3 regions of the Pedobacter sp. CG_S7 genome follow, and region 3 is predicted to be linked to each of the others. Evidence: riboswitches for the same ligand, from Rfam matches in the RefSeq annotation. Region 3 holds a riboswitch; each other region holds the start of a gene.
The links. A riboswitch is a leader RNA that binds a small molecule or an ion and turns the genes downstream of it on or off. The one in region 3 is predicted to bind S-adenosylmethionine.

Region 1 (8,102 bases), on a different contig from region 3:
ATATACCCCATATTTTCATTTAGCATATAAGAAGCATCAATACTACTCACTAAAACATTGCTTCTTTTTATTTTTAAGACCAGGGGCTGAGTAACGCCCGGGCGGAGCACCACTAAACGTACCGGAGTTCCTTTTTCACCCTTAATTTTACCTATCATCTGCTCTTTTGGCAAATGCATTCCGCTAACAAAAAAATCATCTATTTTAAGTATCCTATCACCTGGTTTTATACCAGAATTATAGGCCGGACCAGACATAACTACACTAGTCACCAGCAGCGTATCATTCAGCACATAATATTCAACACCAATACCCTGAAAATTTCCCTCCAGCATTTCCATTTGTTCATTAGCCTCTTTTGGGGGTAAGTACATACTGTGAGGATCCAGCTGATGTAAGATACTGTCAATTGGTAAATGATATAAAGTATCTGTATTGACCTCATCAACATAATTTCTATCGATAAGGTGAATAATTTCATCTACCTTTTCCGTGTTGTTAAAGCCCTGAACAACAGGCTTTGAAAGTTGATAGCCCTGATCTTTCAGAAACTTATAACCAAGAAACATTCCACCTATTAAAGTTACTGAATAAGTGAGTGCAATAAGTAGATTTTGACGGGTATATTTATTCATTTAACAGCTGTTGCACAAAGCTATGAAATAACCAAGTTATTTAACCTAAACTAGCCTTATGAATTTAAAAAATTTAAACATTATATTTGCAGATTTATATTACGATTTCTAATTTAGAAAGAAATTAACGAAATTTAGCAAAAAACTGTATATGATAAGAGTCACCGAACAAGAATCCAGGTATAATGATATAGACAAGATGTCTGTCCTTGAAATTTTAAAAGGGATTAACCAGGAAGACAAGACTGTTCCACTAGCCGTAGAAAAATCAATTCCACAAATTGAAAAATTAGCTACTGCTGTCTCTGAACGTATGCAAAACGGAGGTCGCCTTTTTTATATAGGTGCAGGCACCAGCGGTCGACTAGGTGTGGTTGACGCCTCAGAATGCCCTCCAACATTTGGTGTTCCTTTTGATTTTGTAGTTGGAATTATTGCCGGAGGTGATATAGCCATCAGGAAAGCTGTCGAAAATGCAGAAGATGATTCTAAACAAGCCTGGGTCGATTTACAAGAATACCAAATCAATGAAAAAGATAGCCTTATTGGGCTGGCTGCATCTGGAACAACCCCTTATGTTGTTGGTGGCTTAAATACCGCCCGTAAACATGGTATTTTGACAGGCTGCATTGTTTGCAATGAAGGAGGCCCTATTGCTGAAGAAAGTGATTTTCCAGTTGAAGTGGTTGTAGGCCCAGAATTTCTGACAGGCTCTACACGTATGAAATCTGGGACAGCTCAAAAATTAGTACTGAACATGCTCAGCACCACTGTCATGATCAGGTTAGGCAAAATTAAAGGCAATAAAATGGTGGACATGCAGTTAACAAATCATAAATTGGTAGACAGAGGAGCACAAATGATAATGGCAGCACTAAACATTAATCATGACCATGCAGAAGACCTGCTTATGCGTTATGGAAGTGTACGTAAAGCGATTGAAGCAGCCGGACAATAAAAAAAGATAAAGCTTATGCACGAAATAGAACCTTATTATCAATGGAGGGATGATTACATCGCTGCAGAAGACGAGCGTTCCCCTTTTTATAATACAGAGTATTCAGAGTTCTATTTTGATAAACAATTATATAACTTTTTAATACACCCGCAATGGGATGATTTTGGTTCTAATACATTGTATTTAAAGGTACTTTATGTTGACTACGATAGTAATTATGCCATCATCGAATTTATGGGCGAATGGAATGATGCCATTAATAATGACATCATGCTACTGAAGCGGGAAATCCTGGAATTGATGATTGACGAGGGTATTAACAAATTTATTTTGATAGGTGAAAATGTACTTAATTTTCATTCCTCGGAAGATAGTTATTATGAAGAGTGGTTTCAGGATGTGGAAGATGGCTGGATCTGCGGGATCAATTTCAACGCACATGTGATTGATGAATTCCGAGAAAGTAATATTGACTATTATATAAATTTCGGCGGATTATTAGACGAATTGGCATGGAGAACCTTAAAACCCTTACAAATTTTCAAGAAAGTTGAAGAAATCCTGACAAAAAGACTAGGGGCATAGCTTTTGTAAGTACAAAACAATCATTATCTTTAAATAAAATTAAAAAACAAATGGATAACAACAATAATTTCAACTGGGTGCAAAGACCTGAAATTGTTCAGGATGAAAAAGGAATGGTTGCAAAAAGATTTTTTGCAAATGTTTTCTTATGGATGTTCATTGCCCTGGGTTTATCAACTTTAGCAGCTTTATATATGGCTAACACTCCAGCAGCTATGGATTATTTAGTAAAATACAATGCAGATGGTCAACGTACCGGAATGACTATATTGGGTTATATTGCGATGTTCGCCCCGCTTGGACTGGTTCTTTTAATGAGTACAGGTTTAAGTAAACTTTCTTACAATGCCCTGCTTGGGGTATTCATCCTTTATGCTGTCTTAACCGGCGTAAGTTTAAGCTTCATCCTATTAACCTATCAATTAGGATCTGTAGTCGCTTGTTTTGCTGCTGCAGCAGGTATTTTTGGCATCATGGCAGTTTTAGGCTATACCACAAATACAGATTTAAGTAAATTCGGACCAATATTAATGGTTGGCGTAGTTGGCTTGGTAATCGCAAGTATAGTCAATATGTTTATTGGCAGCTCACAATTTGATTACATCATGAGTTTCTTTGGTGTAGCCATCTTCACTGCATTAACAGCTTATGATGTGCAAAAGTTAAAACGCATTGGAGAAGGAATTGAAGAAAATGGTGACCAAATTGCAGCAACAGACAGTAAAAAACTGGCAATCATGGGCGCCCTATCTCTATACCTTGATTTCATCAATATTTTCCTTTTCTTATTAAGAATATTCGGAAGTAGAAAATAACATTATTCAGAATATAATTTGGAAGGCCATGCAATTTTGCGTGGCCTTTGCAATTTTATTAGGTTTCATGATGTTTTCTTTGGAAATCATTTTTCTTTATTGCACTTTTGTAAAGCTTATAGAGAAAGACGGAGGGATTAGACCCTGCGATGTCTTAGCAACCTGTGCTTACAAGGTGCTACATTCTACTGAAACGGCTTAAAATCGTTTCGGAAAGATAAGTTGAATCGACTCCTTACCGGAATCCCGAATAAGCTTTTTTGTATCGTAACCCCCTCTTTAGGTGATGTCAAATCATCCTGTGGGATCACCCTACTCTTAAAAAAGACAAAGCATGAGTATCAAAGAAGAACTGGAAAAACGAATTTTAATTATAGATGGCGCAATGGGTACTATGATACAGCGGCATGTATTAACAGAAGAGGATTTTAGAGGTGAGCGCTTTAAAAATCACCCTTGTGATGTTAAAGGCAATAATGACCTCCTTAACCTCACTCGCCCCGATATCATAAAATCTATTCACCTCGAATATTTAGCCGCAGGAGCAGATATCATTGAAACGAACACCTTCAGTACGCAAAGAATATCCTTAGCTGATTACCAGATGGAAACACTGGATTATGAAATGAGCTTTGCAGGATCAAAAATTGCAAAAGAAGCCGTTACTGAATTTATGGCTGCGCATCCAGACCGTAAATGCTTTGTAGCAGGGGCTGTGGGACCTACCAATAGAACGTTATCCATTTCACCAGACGTAAATGACCCTGGTTATAGGGCCTTAACTTTTGACGAATTGGAAGACGCTTACTTTCAACAGGTTAAAGGACTTGTTGATGGCGGTGCTGATGTGCTGTTAATTGAAACTATCTTCGATACCCTGAATGCTAAAGCAGCAATATTCGCCGTAAAAAAATACGAGCAGGAAATTGGTCGTAAAATTGAGATAATGATCTCCGGCACAATCACTGATGCCTCCGGCAGAACGCTTTCCGGCCAAACAGTAGAAGCCTTTTTAAACTCCATCATTCACGCTAAACCCTTAAGCATAGGCTTCAACTGTGCTTTGGGCGCCAAAGATATGCGACCGCATATCGAAGAACTTGCTGCAAAAGCAAATTGCTATGTGTCGGCCTATCCTAACGCTGGCTTGCCTAATGAATTTGGAGCCTATGATGAAACACCTCATGAAACTGCACACCTCGTGGAAGATTTTATGGAGCATGGTTTTGTGAATATCGTAGGTGGCTGTTGTGGTACTACACCAGATCACATTGCCTGCATTGTTAAAAAAGCAAAAAACCTTAAAGCTAGAAAAATACCAAGCCCGGAGCGTTACCTGCGCTTAAGTGGTTTAGAAGCTGTTACGGTTACCCCAGAAAGTATCTTTGTTAACATCGGCGAAAGGACTAACATCACAGGTTCGCCAAAATTCTCTAAACTTATTCTAAGTGGCGATTTTGAGGCTGCGCTTACCGTTGCCAGGCAACAAGTGGAGGGTGGTGCACAAATTATCGATGTAAACATGGATGAAGGAATGATTGATTCTGAAGCTGCAATGACTAAATTCCTAAACCTTATTGCTTCTGAACCCGACATCTCAAAATTACCCATCATGGTTGATTCATCTAAATGGACGGTAATTGAAGCTGGTTTAAAATGCTTGCAGGGAAAAGGGATTGTAAACTCTATTTCCCTGAAAGAAGGAGAAGAAAAGTTCCTTGAAAGTGCACGTAAGATCATGTCTTATGGTGCTGCTGTAGTCGTTATGGCTTTTGATGAAAAAGGACAGGCTGATAATTTTGAAAGAAGAAAAGCAATCTGTAAACGTTCTTATGACTTATTGGTGAATGAAATAGGCTTCCCTGCAGAAGACATCATATTTGATCCCAATATTTTAACCGTGGGAACGGGGTTGGAAGAACATAATAATTATGCTGTTGATTTTATAAACGCTACACGCTGGATCAAGGAAAATCTTCCTTATGCCAAAGTGAGTGGAGGTGTATCTAATATTTCCTTCTCTTTCAGGGGTAACAATTCAGTAAGAGAAGCCATGCATTCTGCCTTTTTGTATCATGCTATTAAAGCTGGCCTTGACATGGGGATTGTAAACGCCGGCATGCTCGAAGTTTATGAGGAGATCCCTAAGGAATTGTTGGAATATGTGGAAGATGTTTTGCTGAACCGCAGGGATGACGCTACTGAACGCCTCGTAGATTATGCAGAAACTGTAAAATCAAAAGGAAAAGTCCTGGTAAAGGATGAAGAATGGCGCAAGGATACGGTAGAAAAAAGGCTATCTCATTCGCTCGTCAAAGGGATTATAGAATTTCTGGATGCTGATGTAGAAGAAGCCCGCCAAAAATACGATAGACCTATACACGTGATTGAAGGCCCTTTAATGGACGGGATGAACATTGTGGGCGACTTATTTGGCTCAGGAAAAATGTTCTTACCGCAAGTGGTGAAATCTGCCCGGGTAATGAAAAAGGCAGTAGCTTATTTGCTCCCATTTATTGCACAGGAGAAACTAGACAATCCAGATGGCAGCACAAGTTCATTCGCAGGAAGGGTATTAATGGCTACGGTAAAAGGAGATGTGCACGATATTGGTAAAAACATTGTTGGCGTAGTTTTGGCCTGTAATAATTTTGAAATTATAGATATGGGAGTGATGGTTCCTGCACAGGAAATCATTAAAAAGGCGCGGGAAATTAATGCAGACATCATCGGTTTGAGTGGCTTAATTACCCCATCACTTGATGAAATGGTTCATTTTGCAAAGGAAATGGAAAGGGAAGGATTTACAATTCCCCTGATTATTGGTGGTGCCACCACTTCCAGAATCCATGCCGCAGTTAAAGTTGCTCCTCATTATTCAGGCCCAGCTATACATGTGCTGGATGCTTCCAGAAGTGTGACTGTATGCAGCACTTTAATGAACAAAGATAACCGGAATGCTTATATCAATACTATCAGACAGGAGTACGATAAAGCCCGCGAAGCACATTTAAATAAACGTTCTGATAAGCGTTATAAAACTATTGAGGAGGCCAGAGCCAATAAATTTCAAATCAATTCTGAACAAATTGCCGCGGCACCTGCCTTTACAGGCACAAAAATCTTTGAAGATTACCCTTTAACAGAACTGGTTCCCTATATAGACTGGACACCTTTTTTCCATACTTGGGAATTGAAAGGCAGTTACCCCAGAATATTAACTGATAAATTGATTGGTGTAGAAGCAACAAAACTTTTTGAAGATGCACAGATCCTACTAAAGAAAATTGTTAAAGAGAAAAGCTTAAAAGCAAAGGCCGTTATCGGATTTTGGCCAGCAAAAGCTAATGGAGATGACATTATTTTAGACGTTGCAGGAAAACAACCTGTCACTATACATACCCTGCGCCAGCAAAGCGAGAAAGTAGCGGGTGAGCCTTACTATGCTTTAGCCGATTTTGTGGCGCAGCAAGATACTGGTAAAGCAGATTATTTTGGAGGCTTCGCCTTGACTACTGGTATTGGTTGTGATGAAATGGTAGCAGAATTTGAACGAGACTACGATGATTACAACAGTATCATGGTAAAAGCATTGGCAGACCGCCTGGCTGAAGCCTTTGCCGAAAGAATGCATGAGCTAGTACGTAAAGAATATTGGGGCTATGCGAAAGAAGAAGAATTAAGCAATGTTGAACTCATTAAGGAAGAATATGCTGGCATTCGCCCGGCTCCAGGATACCCTGCTTGCCCTGATCACACCGAAAAAGCTACTTTATTTGAATTGCTAAATGCAGAGCAGGAAATTGGGCTAAAACTGACGGAGAGCTTTGCCATGTATCCAACCGCAGCAGTAAGTGGTTTTTATTTCGCCCATCCAGAGTCTCGGTATTTTGGTCTTGGTAAAATCACCAAAGACCAGGTTACTGATTATGCGGTCCGTAAAAACCTTTCAATAGAGGAAGCAGAGAAGTGGCTTAGCCCGAATTTAGCTTATTAATAAACCATACTGCTCTTTGAAAATGCCTGTCGCATAGAGCGTAAATTAGATAACCAAACATGAAGATAAAAGACCATATTGAATCTGCGAAAGGAAAAACTTTATTTTCCTTTGAATTATTACCCCCGGTAAAAGGACAAAGTATCCAGGGTATATTCGATGCCATTGATCCATTAATGGAATTTAACCCACCATTTATTGATGTTACGTACCTACGGGAAGACTATATTTATAAACAACATCCAAATGGTCTTTTAGAAAAAGTGGCCTACCGCAAACGCCCAAGTACGGTAGCAACCTGCGCCGCTATCATGAACAAATATAAAGTGGATGCCGTGCCTCATTTAATTTGCGGAGGATTCACAAAGAATGAAACTGAAAATGCATTAATCGACTTGCAGTTCCTGGGCATCGACAACGTGCTCGTGCTACGTGGTGATGCCAGAAAAAGCGACAGTTCTTTTATACCCACTCCTGAGGGCCATTCTTTTGCCTCTGATCTTGTTCAACATGTAATAGATATGAACAATGGTAAATACCTGCATGAGGATATTGATAATTCTGAAAAGACTGACTTCTGTATTGGCGTAGCTGGCTATCCTGAGAAACATTTTGAGGCTCCAAACCTACATACCGATTTTAAATACCTGAAATTAAAAGTAGACATGGGTGCTGAATTCATAGTAACCCAAATGTTTTACGACAATGAGAAATACAAAAGGTTTGTTAATAAATGCCGGGAGAATGGCATTAACGTTCCCATTATTCCAGGCTTAAAACCCATTACCGGCAGTAAGCAGCTGATTAGTCTGCCAAAGACTTTTCATTTAGATATCCCAATGGAATTGAGCGAAGCCATCTCAGCCTGTAAATCAGAAAAAGACGTTAAAGAAGTAGGTATTGAGTGGATGATCGAACAATGTAAGGGATTAAAAGAATTAGGTGCACCCGTGTTACACTTTTACACCATGGGAAATTCCGGTCCGACTAAAAGAATTGCAGAAGCTTTATTTTAAGCATAAAATAACAAACTATTTATTCTTAAAACATTATAAATAAAAACTATATCAACAAAGCTTATTTGCTAAACCCTTAAAGGTTTAACAAATAAG
Region 2 (8,102 bases), on a different contig from region 3:
TTCCTTAAACTGGGGGAAGTAAGAAAACGATTGATTAATGAGTGTTTTGAGTTCTCCGCTATTGTTCTGGCTATACAAGTTGGAAGAAATGCTAAGTATAAATATTAAACTGAATATACGTTTCATAATGTTTTTAATGATAATTAATGTGCAGCATTTGCAACTTTAGCCCTGGTTTCTGCATCCATGGTTTTATTTTTAAGGAGCAGCATAAAAGGAATGGAGCAACAAAAGAAAATGGCAATAAGTAAAAAACCATCCAGATAAGCTTGCATTTGAGCCTGATTAGAAATGGTATGATCTAAAATTTGATAAGCCGTTTGCTTAGCACCTATTGGATTACCGCCTTTGGCAATAATACCCTGGGTTATACCATTGATGCGTTCTGTTAATAAAGGATTGTTTGTTTGTAAATTTGACACCAGATCTGATCGGTGCGTAGCAAAACGATTGGTTGCGTAGGTATTCATAATGGCAATACCAAAAGCGCCACCCAATTGCCTGAACATATTGTTCAATGATATGCCATAAGGCATATCTTGGGGTTTTAAGCCAACTACCGCCTGCGTTAATAAAGGAATTGTTAAACAACCCGTGCCTACACCACGGCAAATTTGCGTCACCATAAACCACCATCTGCCCGCATCAGGAGCGGCTTGTGAAGAGGTATAACCGTGAATGATAAAAAGTATAAAGCCAAGTATTACAAAATAAAGCGGCTTAATTCCTTTTCCTAATCCTGCACCAATAAAAGGCATAGCAACAATAGTGACAAGCGCACCTGGTATCATAGACAAACCTGCTTCGGTAGGGGTATAGCCCATTACCCTTTGTACCATTACGGGGAATAAATAGACGGAACCGAAAAGACCAAAACCACAGACAAAGGTGAGTATATTACTGCCAATCAGGTTACGGCTTTTCATTACCCTTAAATTGATTGCAGGTTGTTTGGTGTGTAATTCCCACCATATAAATAAGCCTAAACCTAATACGGCAGCTGCAGTAAAGAAGCGGATGTTTTCGCTCTCAAACCAATCTTCTGACTGTCCTTTTTCAAGGATATATTGGAGTGCCCCAACGCCAATTGCTAAAGCTATAATGCCTATGTAGTCGATAGATATCAATTTCCTATTAATATTGTATTCACTAGGCTGTTTTTCAATATATTTCCAGGTCAGTATGGCTGCAATAATTCCAATTGGGATATTGATATCAAAGATGAGTGCCCAATGGTAATTATCAACGATATATCCGCCCAAAATAGGACCAATGGTTGGCCCAACAACAATACCCATTCCAAAAATACCCCCGGCAATACCTTTATCTTCAGGTTTAAATTGTTCAAATAAAATGCCTTGTGAAACGGTTAACAATGCCCCACCACCAATACCCTGCATAAATCGCCAGAAAACAAGCGCCCATAATGATGAAGAGGATCCACACATATAGGAAGCAAATGTAAATAGGATGATAGAGGCCAGGTAATAGTTTTTCCGGCCAAAATAACGGCTTAAAAAGCCTGTTAAGGGTATAATAATAACGTTCGCAATGGCATAAGCGGTAATTACCCAGGAGGCATCTTCTAGTGTTGCACCTAGTGTTCCACTAATGTTGTTTAAAGCAACATTTACAATGGAAGTATCAATAAGCTCCATTACAGCAGCAGAGATACAGGTGAGCACAATGATTATTTTTATAATTCTATTCTTATTGTCTTCCACTTATTTTACTTTTACGTCAACTTCTACACTAAGGCCAGCTTTAAGTATTTCTTTAATGGCTTCAGCATTATTTATTTCAATGATAACCGGTACACGCTGCGTAACCTTTACAAAGTTTCCTGTGGAATTATCTGGAGGAAGAAGGGCAAATTTAGCTCCTGTGGCATCACTAAAGCCTGTTATTTTACCTGTAATAGCTTGATCGGGATAACCATCTAGGAGGAGGTGAACGGCTTGGCCAACCTTCATGTGCTCAATTTGTGTTTCCTTAAAATTAGCGGTAACCCAATAGTGATCATTGCTTACCAAACTAAATAATTGTTGTCCTCCTTGAACATATTGTCCGGTTTTTAAATTTGTTTTGCCTAGCTTACCACTTGAAGGCGCAATGATTTTTGTATAGCTTAGATTTAGTTTTGCTTTAGCTAAAGTGATTTCACGTGATGCAATTGTTGCTTTGGCATGCATAATTTGTGCCTTAGCGCCACCTGTTTGGGTACTGGCTTGTTTTAATTTGCTTTTGCTACTGGCAAGTCTTTGTATGGCCGTTTGAAAGGCTGACTGGCTGCGTTCATATTGCCTTTTTGTTATTGAACCTTCCTCGTATAAGGCTTTATCACGGGCCACATCTCTTTTTGCTTGTTGCAGGGTTACTTCTTCCACACTAATACCTGCTGAAGCTACATCCTTATCAGAACCAATGGTTGGAAGTGCTGCTTCGGCACTACTTAAATCAGCTTGAGCTGCTAATAAATCAGCTTCTGCTTGTCTTACCGCCAATACATACTCACTGTCGTCAATGATCACAAGTGTATCTCCTTTTTTTACTTCTTGAAAGTCTTTAAGCAAGAAACTATTGATATAGCCCGGAACCCTGCTTAATACAGGTACTGAATTTGTTTCTACCTGTGCATTGTCTGTCGATTGATGGGTTAATGCATGACTAATTTTGGTAAAAGCAAAGTAACCTATTACTAATACTACCGCAACAATAATAATTGTCTTTACTCCTTTTTTAGCTGGAGTTTGATTCTTTTCTTCGGGTTCCATTTGTTTGAAATTAGAGGGCAAATGTAAACTAAGTTGACTAACTTAGTAAACTTAGTTTACGTTTATTTTTACTTACTTTTGTAAAAACAACATTTTATTGACATTCGTTCCTTCCGCACTAAATTGATTTGAGCACATGCAAAGTTTCAAGGTTCCAGAAAATCTAATTTTTAAATTATTATATCGTTACAATCATTTAACTAATAAATGGTCTTCAGATAATTTAGCTTTGATGATTTCTAGTGGTTATCATATCACTTACATGCCTTATTTTATGAATATTGGTTATGAAGGAATTTCCAATCTCGACCTCGTTAAAAAAATTAAGGTAACTAAACAAGGGGTAAGTAAAATTGTAAGGGAATTAGAGAAACTGAAATTGGTTTACACTACTAAAAGCGAATCTGATGCTCGCTCAATCATGATTTTCTTAACTAAGGATGGGGAGGTTTTATTTGAAGAAATTAAAACGATGAGTAATGAACTTACAGAAAGATACGTAAAGCATTTAGGAGAAAAAAAGTACAATAATTTTATTGAGACCTTTGTGAAGATTATTCAATTACATGAAGAATTAGAAACTAAACAAATAAAAATACCCCTAAATAGTGTGTAACTTTTTAGGGGCAGTGTAAGGAATGGGGGCTTTTTAGTTATATTAATTTTCTAGAGTTGCTATACTAAGGAGATTGTTTTTTGCACCTAAAATTTGTTGTGCGGTGTAGGTAATTTTTCCAGTATGTGCGATGAAAACATCCTTATTTTGCAGCAATTCACGGTTTTCAAGTAAAGATTTCAGGCTCACATTCCCAATCACATATTTATAATCTTTATTAGAAAAGCGTTCCCTAATATTTTCTATTTTAAGTTTTTCTACTGTATATTCATGCTCATAGCGCAAATACACCTCCAGGTTTACATTGTCGGTATGTACTAATCCATTTTGCTGCTGGTATTTTTTATATTCATACTTGTAACCATAGCGTAAAGCGGCAATGTCTGATAAAACTGCAGCACCCGTTGGATGGCCACCGGCTCCTTTACCAAAAAAGAACTGTTTATCGGCAAAAGCAGCCTGTACCGTCACACAGTTATATTCGTTTTCCACATTATAAATGAAGTCATCCGATCTAACAAATTTCGGCAATACATAGGTAATTACCTGTTGTGTGCTTATTTTTCGGGCTGTAGGTACCAGTTTGATTTTAAAATTCTTTTCTTTAGCATATTTCACATCGCTTTCAGATAAATTTTGAATACCAATATTGAGGATATGATCAGGATTGATAAATAAGCCATAAGCATGTGCCGTAGCAATGGCCAGTTTGTATTTGGCATCATAGCCGCCCACATCCAATATTGGATCAGATTCGGCAAAACCTAAATCCTGTACTTGTTTTAGGGCCAAATCATAACTCATGCCCTCATTAAAAATCTTTGATAGAATATAATTGGAGGAGCCATTGAAAATACCGCTTATTCCATGCAGCAACTCATTGTCGTAATATTCTTCAAGGTTTCTGATAATAGGGATACTTCCACAAACTGAACCTTCATACAAAAGCGAGGTGCCATATTTCTTTTGTAATGCTACCAATTCGGCAAGATGAAGGGCAATCATTTTTTTATTAGCAGAAACAACATTTTTACCAGATATTAAAGCCTTTTTAACAATTGCATAGGCCGCATCGGCATCATCTATGAGCTCAACAATGGTGTTGATATCTGGATGATCTAAAAGTTCCTGATGATCTGTTGTAAATAACTTCTTGTCGAGGTTACGTTTTTTTTCAGGGTTTTTAATCGCAATTTTTATGACTTCAATATTTAGATCCTGACCTTTTATAATATCATGTAACCCTTGTCCTACTACACCAAAACCAAATAAACCTATTTTAAGTTTCTTACTCATCTATCCCGTTTTTTGAAATTTAATTATTTTCTTATTCACACTTGCTTTTAGAAAATTGCCTATTATTTTGGTGAGCATATCAGTTTCAATTAAAAATCCATCATGGCCATAAGCCGATATGATTTGATGAAATGTAGCATCTTTAATATTGTTACTTAAAAATTGCTGCTCGGCGATGGGGAAGAGCACATCGTTTTCAACCCCGATCACCAAAGTGTTCGCTTTTATAGCAGCCAATGCATCGGATACACTTTTCCTGCCACGGCCAACATTATGACTATCCATTGCTTTGGTTAAATACCAATAGCTGTAAGCATTAAAACGTTTGCAGAGTTTTTCGCCTTGATAGCTCTGGTAAGAAGCAGCCCTAAAGTTTGTGGTTTTGTCATTAACAGTTTCCAATTGTGTAGAGGCATAGGCATCATAAGTCCGATAAGACAATAAGGCAATGCTTCTTGCAACTTTCAATCCTTTTAAACCACCAGTTGCTTTTTGTGCATAGAAAGTACGATCGGTGCTGATGGCTAATCGCTGACTTTCGTTAAAAGCGATTCCCCATGGAGAATGCACAGCATTAGTGGCTACCACAATTAAATTCTCTATTTTACTTGGGTCATTTATAGCCCATTCGAGTGCTTGTTGACCGCCTAAAGAACCACCAATAAGCACTTTAATTCGGTCTATGGCTAAGTGATTTGCTAAAAGCCCATGTATCTTTGCCAGATCTCTAACGGTAAATTCAGGAAAAGAGAGGTAAAAAGGCAGTCCGTTAACCGGGTTAATACTTAAAGGATTAGTACTTCCATAATTCGAACCAATGATGTTGGCGCAAACAATAAAATGATCTTTAGGATTAAAGAGGTCATTGTTTCCAAAAAGGCCTTTCCACCAGTCCAGTACATCAGAATTTGCGGTAAGCGCATGGCAAGCCCAAACAACATTATCCTTTTTAGCATTAAGTTTACCAAAGGTTTGATAAGCTATTTCTAATCCCCTCAGCTTTTTACCGCTTTCAAGTTTAAAAATCTTTTGGTAACTATAAGTGTTAATCGTACTCATTTTTGTGCTTATATTATGTTTAGGCAGGTAGTTCTTGTAGGGATTTTATTTTTTGGAAAGCCTGCTCAAAATCTGCTTTAATATCATCGATATGTTCAATGCCAACAGAGACACGCAACTGATTTGGGGTAACCCCGGCAGCGGTTTGTTCAGCATCACTTAATTGTTGGTGTGTGGTTGCCGATGGCTGAATGATCAGGGTTTTAGCATCGCCCATATTGGCCAGGTGACTTACCAGTTTAAGGTTGTCGACAACACCAGTAACTTCTTCTTTGGTGCCGTTCAGTTCAAAGGATAGCACTGCACCAAAACCGTTTTTCAGGTATTTCTTTGCAAGGGTATGATAAGAGCTACTCTCCAAGCCTGGATAGCTAACAGATCTAACCAGCGGATGGTTTTCTAACCATGTTGCCAGTTCCAGTGTATTTTCTACATGTCGTTGTACCCTTAAGGATAAAGTTTCCAGTCCTTGAATCAACAAGAAAGAGTTGAATGGGGAAAGGGCAGGGCCAAAATCTCTTAAACCCTCTACACGGGCACGGATGGCAAATTGAATATTTCCAAAAGGACCATTGCTGCCAAATACATCGTTGAAAACCAAACCATGATAACCTTCAGAAGGGGTAGAGAAGGCAGGGAATTTTCCATTTCCCCAATTGTAATTACCTCCGTCAACAATGATACCGCCAACGCTGGTTCCATGCCCGCCTATCCATTTTGTAGCAGAAGCTACAACAACATGGGCCCCATGTTCTAAAGGTCTGAATAAATATCCTGCAGCACCAAAAGTATTGTCAACAACTAAGGGAAGATCATATTTATTGGCAATACTTGCTATTTTCTCAAAGTCAGGGATACTGAAAGAGGGGTTACCTACCGTTTCAAGGTAAATAGCTTTGGTTTTTTCATCAATAAGTGGGATGAATTCTTCAGGGTGGTCGACATTTGCAAAACGCGCTTCTATACCCAAGCGTTTAAAAGCCACTTTAAATTGATTGTAGCTGCCACCGTATAAATGAGAGGAAGAAACAAAGTTATCTCCAGCCTCTAAAATATTGTTTAATGCAATGAATTGTGCGGCCTGTCCAGAAGCAACAGCTACTGCAGCAACGCCACCTTCCAGAGCGGCAACCCGTTTTTCAAAAACATCTGTAGTAGGGTTCATGATGCGGGTATAGATATTTCCAAATTCTTTTAAAGCAAAAAGATTGGCCCCATGTGCTGAATTTTTAAATCCATAAGAGGTAGTTTGGTATATTGGAACAGCTCTTGAACCGGTTGTTGGGTCAATTTCTTGTCCTGCATGTAATTGTAGCGTTTCGAATTTATAGGGTGCTGACATTTTATTTTTTTTTATTAAGGTTCTATTGATTGATTTTCTGCTTTTGATGATTATAAAGCGCAAGAGATTAAAGCATAAAAAGGTAGACTTTTTATGGCTAGTATAGGCAACAGCACATACTCATAGTAGGCTGCATACAACAAGGGAAAGAATTTTGGGTTAAAAAACGCTGTAATTGTTCTTTGTTGTGTTTCGATTTTTCGCTTAAGCGGAGCTGGTTTTTGTTAATTTTCATTTTAGTATTAATTTATTTTTCCATTTAACACCTGTTATCTGGTCAGGAATTGGCACCTTCTTCCTGTTGGGAGGGTTGCCAGTGGGTCAGGGAGCCTGTCTCTCGCCACTTCTTAATAAATCAATCTCTGAAAGAGTATTGACTTGATCAACATGTTGTTGTTGTTGTTGATAGTCCAAATGTAGGGAATAAAAATTAATTACAAAATTAAATTCTGAATATTTTAAAATTTATACCCTACAAAATAATTAAATTAGGTTAGAGGTTGGCGAGCGCTTGTTTCATATCAGCAATCAGGTCATCAATATGTTCTAATCCAACCGAAATTCTGAGCAGGTTTTTTGGTGTTTTAGAATCTGGACCTTCCACTGATGCGCGGTGTTCAATTAAACTTTCCACGCCACCTAAACTGGTAGCCTGGGCAAATAGCTGAACTTTATTAACTACTTTCTTAGTTTCCTCATTACCTCCTTTAACTAAAATAGATAACATACCACCATAGTCGCTCATTTGTTTTTTTGCTATTTCATGTTGTGGATGGGAGGGTAAACCAGGGTAATAAACGGCTTCCACCTGCGGGTGGTTTTCTAAATATACGGCTAAAGCCATTCCATTGGCACTATGGCCACGCATGCGATAAGGCAGCGTTTTGATACTTCTTAATAAAAGGAAACAATCGAAAGGGGAGGAAACGGCACCACCTACTTGTTGAATATTTTTAATTTTCTCCCAAAAGGCATCTTTTTTAGCCGTTATTAACGCACCGCCTAATACATCGCT
Region 3 (8,102 bases):
TTTCTTTATTGTTTCTTGTAATAAATTGTCCATTTGCCGATAGCTTTTTGCTGGTTATACGAACTTAACAGCCAACTATATTTTTCAGGAATACCATCTCTAGTGATCAAAACTGAGGGCGATTGTGCTATTCTGTTTAAATAAGAAAGTTCATCGGCTCGTTTAGCATCAATCAAGTGTTTTTCCCAATTGAAGTTGAGTTGGAAATTTGTATTCCGGAGGAGAGAATAATGGTCGTATTTTACACTATAAGTTTGTCGTTGCAAATCAAAGCAAATAGCATTTATGGCCCTATTCCAAACAATAATATTTTGATGTTCCATGTGCTTGCTTTTTATGAAACTAGTTACTGCTGATATAGGATTGATTTCCACTTCTAATTTCTTCAATAAGTCTGTTGAAATAGGGATTAGGAATATCGGGAGTATTAGAAACGACAACAAGATTTTATGTTTGTAGTTTTTAAGTTTATATAGGATGAAGTAAAAATAAAGAACCAATAATAATATTAAAACGAACTGGAAATTACTGGCCTGATAATTAAACTGAGGTACAAAACCAAAACATAAAACGATAAGTGCTAATGCAATTATGGAATAGACGGTAAAGATGTAAATAAAGTGCCCTTTAACTTTTTGATCTTCCAGGTGATATAAATAATACGCAGATATTATGGCTATGAAGGGCATGATTGGTAAAATATATAAGATAAGCTTGGAGCTGGATAAAGAAAATAACAGCAGCGGAAGGACGATGGACATGAGGATTAGCCATTTTAAGTCAGACTTTTTTTGTTTTAAGTACCCTCTCAGACTTCCAATAAATAGACTCAGCTGCGGTAGCACAAACAAAGGCAGCAATGCAAAATAATACCAAAAAGGTTTACTTCTTTTCATGGTGTCAGCATTAGCAACTCTATTTATTAACTGTTCATTTACAAAGAAATTATAAAATTTAGGCGAGCTATACATTAAATAGAAAAACCACCAGCCGCCTACGATTATAGCAAGCAGAATACCTAGGTAAATGTGAATACTTTTAATTTTGGTAACGATATTAGGTTTTGAATTTAACAGCTTTTGAATAGGATAGATGGCTAATAAAGGTAATAACAGCCCAAATGGGCCTTTGGTCAAAATGGTTAAACCTAAACAGCAAAAGTAGAAATAGAGCCATTTTATAGCTGACTTTTTATAATAGTTTAAATAGCATAAAACGGCTAACAATGCAAAAGTGTTTAAGTACGCATCGGTGGTTAAATTACGGACAGAGATAAGCACCAAGGGTATTCCGCAGTATAAAAAGGCGGCAAATATTGCTAATCTTTTTTGATCAAACAATCCAATAGTTATTTTGTAAACCAGAAATATTTGCAACAAATAGGCTACTTGTAAAAAGAAGCGCGCACCAAAGGCATTAACTCCAAATATTTTTAAACCAATTGCTGTAATCCAATAGGTCATTAGTGGTTTGTCAAAATGCATTATTTGCATATATTGTGGCTTTAACCAATTTCCTGTTTCCAGCATTTCCCTGGAAATTTCGGAATATCGTGCCTCACTGCTCTCTATTACCCCCCAACTTCCCAATTGCCAAAACAGCGCACATAAAAGTACAGCAAACAGAATTCCAAGTTTTGTTGAATTAAGAAGGCTTATCATAATTTGTGTACTGTTTTAAACCAATTAATAAAGTTTATGATGCCCTCTTCTATGGTTGTTTCCGGATAATAATTAAGTAATTCTCGAGCCTTATTGATGTCGGCATTAGTGCCTAAAACATCTCCGGGCTGCATCGGTAATTGGTTGATGACTGCTTTTTTTGCTAAACCTTTTTCTAGAAGTACCTGTAGTTGTATTAAACTAACAGACTTATCGCCACTCAAATTAATGACTTCAAATACATTCTTCTTTTTATCCAGGTAATTAATAGCCAGTTGGATACCTTTAACAATGTCGCTAACGTAAGTATAATTACGCATGCTGTTTCCATCACCAAATAAAGGAATAGTTTGGTTTTGGAGGATCATTTTTGTGAATTTATAAATGGCAAGATCTGGCCGCTGACAAGGGCCATAAACCGTAAAAAAGCGCAGTGCAATGGTATTTATCTGGTATAAATAATGGTATAAATAGCAATAATCCTCAGCTGATTTCTTTGTTATGCCATAAGGACTGATCATAGGCCCAAGGATTTGATTTTCTTTAAATGGTAACTTAAAGTCACTATTTCCATATACTGATGAAGAAGAGCCAAATATTAATTGATGAACTTCGTATTCCTTCAGGCATTCTAACAAATTTATTGTTCCCTTTACATTTACCTCTTCATATAAAACAGGGTTTTCAATACTTGGGCGTACACCCGCCAATGCTGCAAGGTGTATAACTCCATCGATCCTGTTTTGTTCGAAAATCTTTTTTAATGCGCTTTTATCCCTAATATCTACCTGCTGCAGCTCATGGTTTTTATGGTTAATTAAATGTTTTACATTTTTCCTTTTAATTTCAGGATCATAGAAAGAATCAAAATTGTCGACATTAATGACTTTATGGTTCTGTAATATTAAAGCGTTACATAAATGAGATCCGATAAAACCTGCTCCTCCAGTAACTAAATAGGTATTCATTGGTAACTTGTTTAAGTGTAATTTAGCTATTAGCAGTAGAAAAAAACAAAATTATTTTTTATTTAAATTTTGCTTATTTAATTTTTTAAATAATATTTTGATTAATGTTTAAAGCTAGAGCTGAGTAATCAGCTTCTAAAACAGGCTTTGTTGTTTATGGTTGTTTTTGGAAATAGCATGCGGTATAGGACAATTGATTTATGGCGGAATTTTAGCAGATCATTGATAGGTCGTTTGCAGGTCATTTAGACCTACCAAGGACCTACCAACCACCTAGTAAGGACCTGCCAACGACCTGGCAAAAATAACTTTAGGACAAACTTTTTTTCAGGGTTCAATGATCACCTTCATTGCTTTTTCTTTTGAAGCATTTCCAAATACCTCATAGGCATGAAGTATATCATTCAATTTGAAATGGTGGGTAATTAATTGTTTAGGATTCAACTTTCCTGAAGTAACTGTTTTTAATAACATAGGTGTTGTATTGGTATTGACCAGACCGGTAGTCAAGGTTATGTTTTTAATCCATAGCTCCTGTAGCTGAAGGTCAACACTTTTTCCATGCACGCCAACATTGGCAATATGGCCTCCGGGGCGAATTATTTTTTGACAAACATCAAAAGTTGTTGGTAAGCCAACAGCTTCAATGGCTACATCTACACCATCCTTGGTTTCTGCCATGATCTTTTTTACCGCATCTTCCTTCTCAGAATTAATGATATCGGTTGCTCCAAATTTTTTCGCTACACTTAATCGATTTTCATCGAGGTCTACCATATATATTTTTGCAGGAGAGTAGAATTGAGCAGTGAGTAATACCGAAAGGCCAATTGGCCCTGCGCCAATAATAGCAATAGTGTCACCAGGTTTTACTTGTCCGCTTAAAACGCCAATTTCATGACCAGTAGGTAATATGTCACTTAACATCACCAATGCTTCCTCATCAGCACCTGCAGGAATAGAATGCAGACTATTGTCGGCATGAGGAATCCTGACATATTCTGCCTGGGTACCGTTAATCAAATGCCCTAAAATCCAGCCGCCATCCTCACAGTGGCTAAACATTTGTTTTTTGCAGTATTCACATGTTCCATCAGAGGTGATACAGGAAATGATAACATGATCACCTTTTTTAAAGTTTCTAACACCTGCCCCTAATTCCTCAATAACACCAACCCCTTCATGTCCTAGGGTTGTTCCGGGTTTGCAGCTCGGCGTTTTGCCATGTAAAATACCTAAATCAGTGCCACATATAGTGGTTTTTAGAATTTTCACCAGCGCATCTGTCGGTTTTTCAATTGCTGGTAGTGGTAAATCTTTTAATTCAATTTTTCCTGGTCCGCCATAGACAAGGCCTTTCATCATTTTTTTCATATTTATTGGTTTAATTATTATAAAATGTAGTGGTTCGAGCGCTAATTGTCTGAAATAGTACCAGATTTCTTTAATTGAAATATTCTTTATTCCTTTTAAATGCTATCGAATAAATGATTAGTGTTATTCTATTTTAGCGTGATTTATGTTTGTAGAATGTTGTCATTGAGATTTTTAAAATAAAGGAAAGCGGTGGTCTTCTTTAAACACAGCAATACTAAAATGGTTTTTTATATAAATGTTAGATAAGAAGAGGAGTTGAAGTGATAAGCAAAGAGAAACAAAATCTATAAATTATATAGACTATATATTTTTTATACTATCTTTGCGCTAGTTATTTTGAAATACTTATCAAGAAAGGTGGAGGGAATGGCCCGTTGATACCTTAGCAACCATTAACAATTGTAAATGGTGCTAAATCCAACCCAAAAATATTTGGGGAAGTTAAGTCAGTTGAATGCAAAAATATTTTTATAAATATATGTAGCACTTCTGGTTTACGGAGGTGCTTCTTTATTCAGCAGCTTCTTGAAACTTGATTGATAGGTAAATTATTTAAAAGTTAAAATTAATTACGATGAAAAAAAACTTACTTACCTGTCTAATCCTTCGAATGCGCATCGATATTTGTTGCTGTACTTAGGGAGTAATAAATATCAGGGCATTTCAGCCCAAATTAACAATCATTTTTCAAGTCTTTTAAAATTGTCCCTGGCAGGGAAATGCAACTGCTATGCCTCGATTTTAGGAAACGCATTAATTAAAATTATTAATATATCCAATTATGTTCAAGAAAATTAAGCTGTCGGCAATTCTCTTTTTGCTGTTGCTTTCACAAATAGTACAGGCCCAGAATATTAAGGTATCAGGTACTGTAAAATCTGCAGATGGCGTAACCTTACCAGGTGTTTCGGTATTTGTTAAAGGCGCAAAACAAGCAGTTATGACCAATGGGAAAGGCATTTTTTCCATCACGCTAACAGGTAAAAGTACCTTGGTATTTTCCTATATCGGGTCTTCTACAAAAGAAGTTGAGGTAGATAACAGCACTAATTCTTTAGAAGTTATACTTAAAGACAGCGATAATGCATTAGATGAAGTTGTGGTAACTGCATTAGGTATTTCCAGACAAAAAAAATCTTTAGGATACGCAGTTCAGGAGCTTAAGGGTGATAATCTTGCTGAGGCTAAAGAAACAAATTTAGTGAATGCCCTTGCAGGTAAAGTTGCAGGTGTGAGGGTTACCAATAGTCAGGGAAATATGGGATCTTCGCGAATAGTAATTAGGGGAGAAACTTCTATCTCTGGAAATAATCAGCCTCTTTTTGTGGTAGATGGGATTCCGGTAGATAATTCGCAACTCAATTCTGCAGGTGCAAGAGATTTTGCCAATACCATTTCTGATATCAACCCTAATGATATTGAATCAATGAGTGTCTTAAAAGGACCAAATGCAGCAGCACTATATGGATCAAGAGCGGCGGCTGGTGTAATTATTATCAAAACAAAAACGGGTAAGTCGAATAAAGGACTGGGGATTACCTTCAACTCTAATGCAGTTTTAGAAAGTTTGCTTACCCTTCCAGTGTATCAAAATGCATTTGGACAGGGCTCAGAAGGTAAGTTTAGCTATGTTGATGGAAAAGGTGCTGGTATAAACGATGGTGTTGATGAAAGTTGGGGCCCCAAACTTGATGGAAGATTGATTCCACAGTTTTATTCTAAAGGCATACCCGTTCCATTTGTAGCGCATCCTAATAATGTCAGGGATTTTTTTGAAACCGGTTATTCCTTAAGCAATGGCATTTCTGTAGCAGATGCAACTGAAAAGATCGATTATCGCTTATCCTATAATAACTTGAAGCAAGTAGGCGTGGTTCCAAATTCGGGTCAGGGTAAAAACTCTTTTGCGTTGAACACAACTTTAAGGTTAACACCAAAAGTGACCATTAGCGCAAATGCGAACTATAGCAAACTAGGTACTGATAATTTACCTGGAACGGGTGGTTCCAGAGCTACAAGTACAATGCTCCAGTTTACTTGGTTTGGAAGACAGGTAGATGTCAATAGATTGAAAAATTATTTGGATGAGAACGGAAATACCTTCAATTGGAACAACAGTTATTACAGTAACCCCTATTGGGTAGCTTATGAAAATACGGTTTCACAGAACAGAAACAGATTAATTGGAAGTATTGGTTTGAATTATAAAATTATCGACGGTTTAGCGTTTAACCTCCGTTCGGGAACAGATTATTATAACGATCGCCGCAAAATTAAGGTAGCTTATGGTACAAGTGGTACGCTGTTTGGTTCGTATACAGAAAGTGCGTTTACTGTCAATGAAAACAATACAGATGCCACCTTAAACTTTACTAAACAGTTGAATACAGATTTCAGTTTGGAGGCTTTATTAGGGACTAACATCCGTTCCCGCTACATCGAACAGAATGATCAAAGTGCACCACGATTAGCCGTTGCTGGTCTGTATAATTTGAGTAATTCCAGAGATCCTTTAACTTCATCTAATAGATTTACCGACCTGAAATCTTATAGCGGATATGCCTCAGCGCAAATTGGATTTAGAAATTATCTATATGCAAACGTTACTGCCCGTAACGACTGGTCGTCGACTTTACCGGCAGAAAACAGGTCTTACTTTTATCCTTCTTTTAACGGAAGTATGGTACTAACTGAAGCTTTTGATATTAAAAGTAGCGTATTGAATTTTGCGAAAATCCGTGGAGGCTGGTCGAAGGTGGGTAAAGATGCAGATCCTTACCAATTGTTGAATACCTATGTTTTTGGTGCGCCATTCGGTTCCAATCCACAGCTTTCCCCATCTTCAACGGATTACAATCCAGACTTGAAACCAGAAACTACAACGTCCTCAGAGATAGGTGCAGAAGCAGTGTTATTTGATAAAAGACTTCGTTTTGACTTGAGTTTATACAATACAAATAGTTATGACCAAATTCTGAGTGTAGATGTAAGTCAGAGTACAGGGTTTCGTTCAAAATTGTTCAATGCAGGTAAAATTAATAATAAGGGTATTGAAGTTCAATTCGGCATAACACCAATAAGAAAAGCATTTACCTGGGATATAGATTTGAATTATGCAGCCAATAGAAGTAAAGTAATTGAACTTGACAAAGCTGGCTTACTACAGAATTATGTGGTTAGTACAAGTACTGTACAGGTAATTGCAGCTGTAGGTGAGCCTTATGGAGCGCTGTTCGGGAATGCTTTTTTAAGAGACGGCAATGGAAATATAGTTGTTAATGCAACCGGAACGCCACAAGCTGATCCAAACAAAAAAGTATTGGGCAAATATACTCCAGACTGGATAGGAGGGATTTCAAATACATTTAGTTATAAGGGAGTTAGCCTAGGTATTTTGGTTGACGCTAGTTTTGGCGGCTCAATTTATAACGGAACTTATTCAACCGGAACTTATACAGGTATTTTAGCCTCAACACTACCAGGAAGAGCTGCTGAATATGGTGGTATCTCTTATTATTATCCTGGCGATTTAAAGGGGAATGGAACGGTTAGATTAGCAAGCGGTGCAGCTGCACCAGCCGGAGTAACAGTTTATGATGATGGAATTATATTCGATGGTGTAACGGCTGATGGAAAACGTAACGAGAAAATTCTCCCAGCACAACAGTATTACAAATCTTTCCGTACCATTAATGAAGCCAACATTTTTGATGCTTCTTATGTAAAGTTACGTGAAGTTAAATTAAGCTATAACCTTCCATTAAAGTGGATCAGTTCTTTAAATCTTCAAGGGGTTTCTGTTTCGCTGGTAGGCCGTAACCTGATGATCATCCATCGTAACGTGGAAGATATAGATCCTGAGGTTGCCTTCAATACTGGAAACGGACAGGGCATAGAAAGTCTCTCCAATCCAACTACGCGTTCTTACGGACTAAATCTTAACATTAAATTTTAACATTTCCAGACATGAAAAAGAATAGAATATATATCATTGCTATGTTAGCGCTTTCACTTGCTTCATGTAGTAAGGAACTTGATAAAGTGAACATCAATCCAAATGCCACAGAAAATGCGCAGCCCGATTACCTTTTAACGG

Region 1: another riboswitch for S-adenosylmethionine. It lies ahead of metH (methionine synthase); the one in region 3 lies ahead of AAKU52_RS13505 (SusC/RagA family TonB-linked outer membrane protein).
Region 2: another riboswitch for S-adenosylmethionine. It lies ahead of AAKU52_RS08885 (O-acetylhomoserine aminocarboxypropyltransferase/cysteine synthase family protein); the one in region 3 lies ahead of AAKU52_RS13505 (SusC/RagA family TonB-linked outer membrane protein).

What each region holds. Positions count from the first base shown of each region.
Region 1 covers NZ_JBEONS010000003.1:178,821-186,922, reverse strand. Annotated here, with positions in the region: gene AAKU52_RS03725 (S41 family peptidase) at 1-635, opposite strand, end outside; gene murQ (N-acetylmuramic acid 6-phosphate etherase) at 787-1,593, shown strand; gene AAKU52_RS03715 (hypothetical protein) at 1,609-2,178, shown strand; gene AAKU52_RS03710 (Bax inhibitor-1/YccA family protein) at 2,229-2,993, shown strand; SAM riboswitch class I at 3,107-3,217, shown strand; gene metH (methionine synthase) at 3,328-6,990, shown strand; gene AAKU52_RS03700 (methylenetetrahydrofolate reductase) at 7,050-8,006, shown strand; gene thrC (threonine synthase) at 8,083-8,102, opposite strand, start outside.
Region 2 covers NZ_JBEONS010000013.1:1,497-9,598, forward strand. Annotated here, with positions in the region: gene AAKU52_RS08855 (TolC family protein) at 1-126, opposite strand, end outside; gene AAKU52_RS08860 (DHA2 family efflux MFS transporter permease subunit) at 144-1,724, opposite strand; gene AAKU52_RS08865 (HlyD family secretion protein) at 1,725-2,774, opposite strand; gene AAKU52_RS08870 (MarR family winged helix-turn-helix transcriptional regulator) at 2,911-3,390, shown strand; gene AAKU52_RS08875 (homoserine dehydrogenase) at 3,433-4,686, opposite strand; gene AAKU52_RS08880 (homoserine O-acetyltransferase family protein) at 4,687-5,745, opposite strand; gene AAKU52_RS08885 (O-acetylhomoserine aminocarboxypropyltransferase/cysteine synthase family protein) at 5,765-7,087, opposite strand; SAM riboswitch class I at 7,332-7,444, opposite strand; gene AAKU52_RS08890 (trans-sulfuration enzyme family protein) at 7,581-8,102, opposite strand, start outside.
Region 3 covers NZ_JBEONS010000028.1:16,390-24,491, forward strand. Annotated here, with positions in the region: gene AAKU52_RS13485 (glycosyltransferase family 2 protein) at 1-1, opposite strand, end outside; gene AAKU52_RS13490 (ArnT family glycosyltransferase) at 6-1,661, opposite strand; gene AAKU52_RS13495 (GDP-mannose 4,6-dehydratase) at 1,658-2,629, opposite strand; gene AAKU52_RS13500 (zinc-dependent alcohol dehydrogenase family protein) at 2,957-4,003, opposite strand; SAM riboswitch class I at 4,349-4,454, shown strand; gene AAKU52_RS13505 (SusC/RagA family TonB-linked outer membrane protein) at 4,788-7,961, shown strand; gene AAKU52_RS13510 (SusD/RagB family nutrient-binding outer membrane lipoprotein) at 7,973-8,102, shown strand, end outside.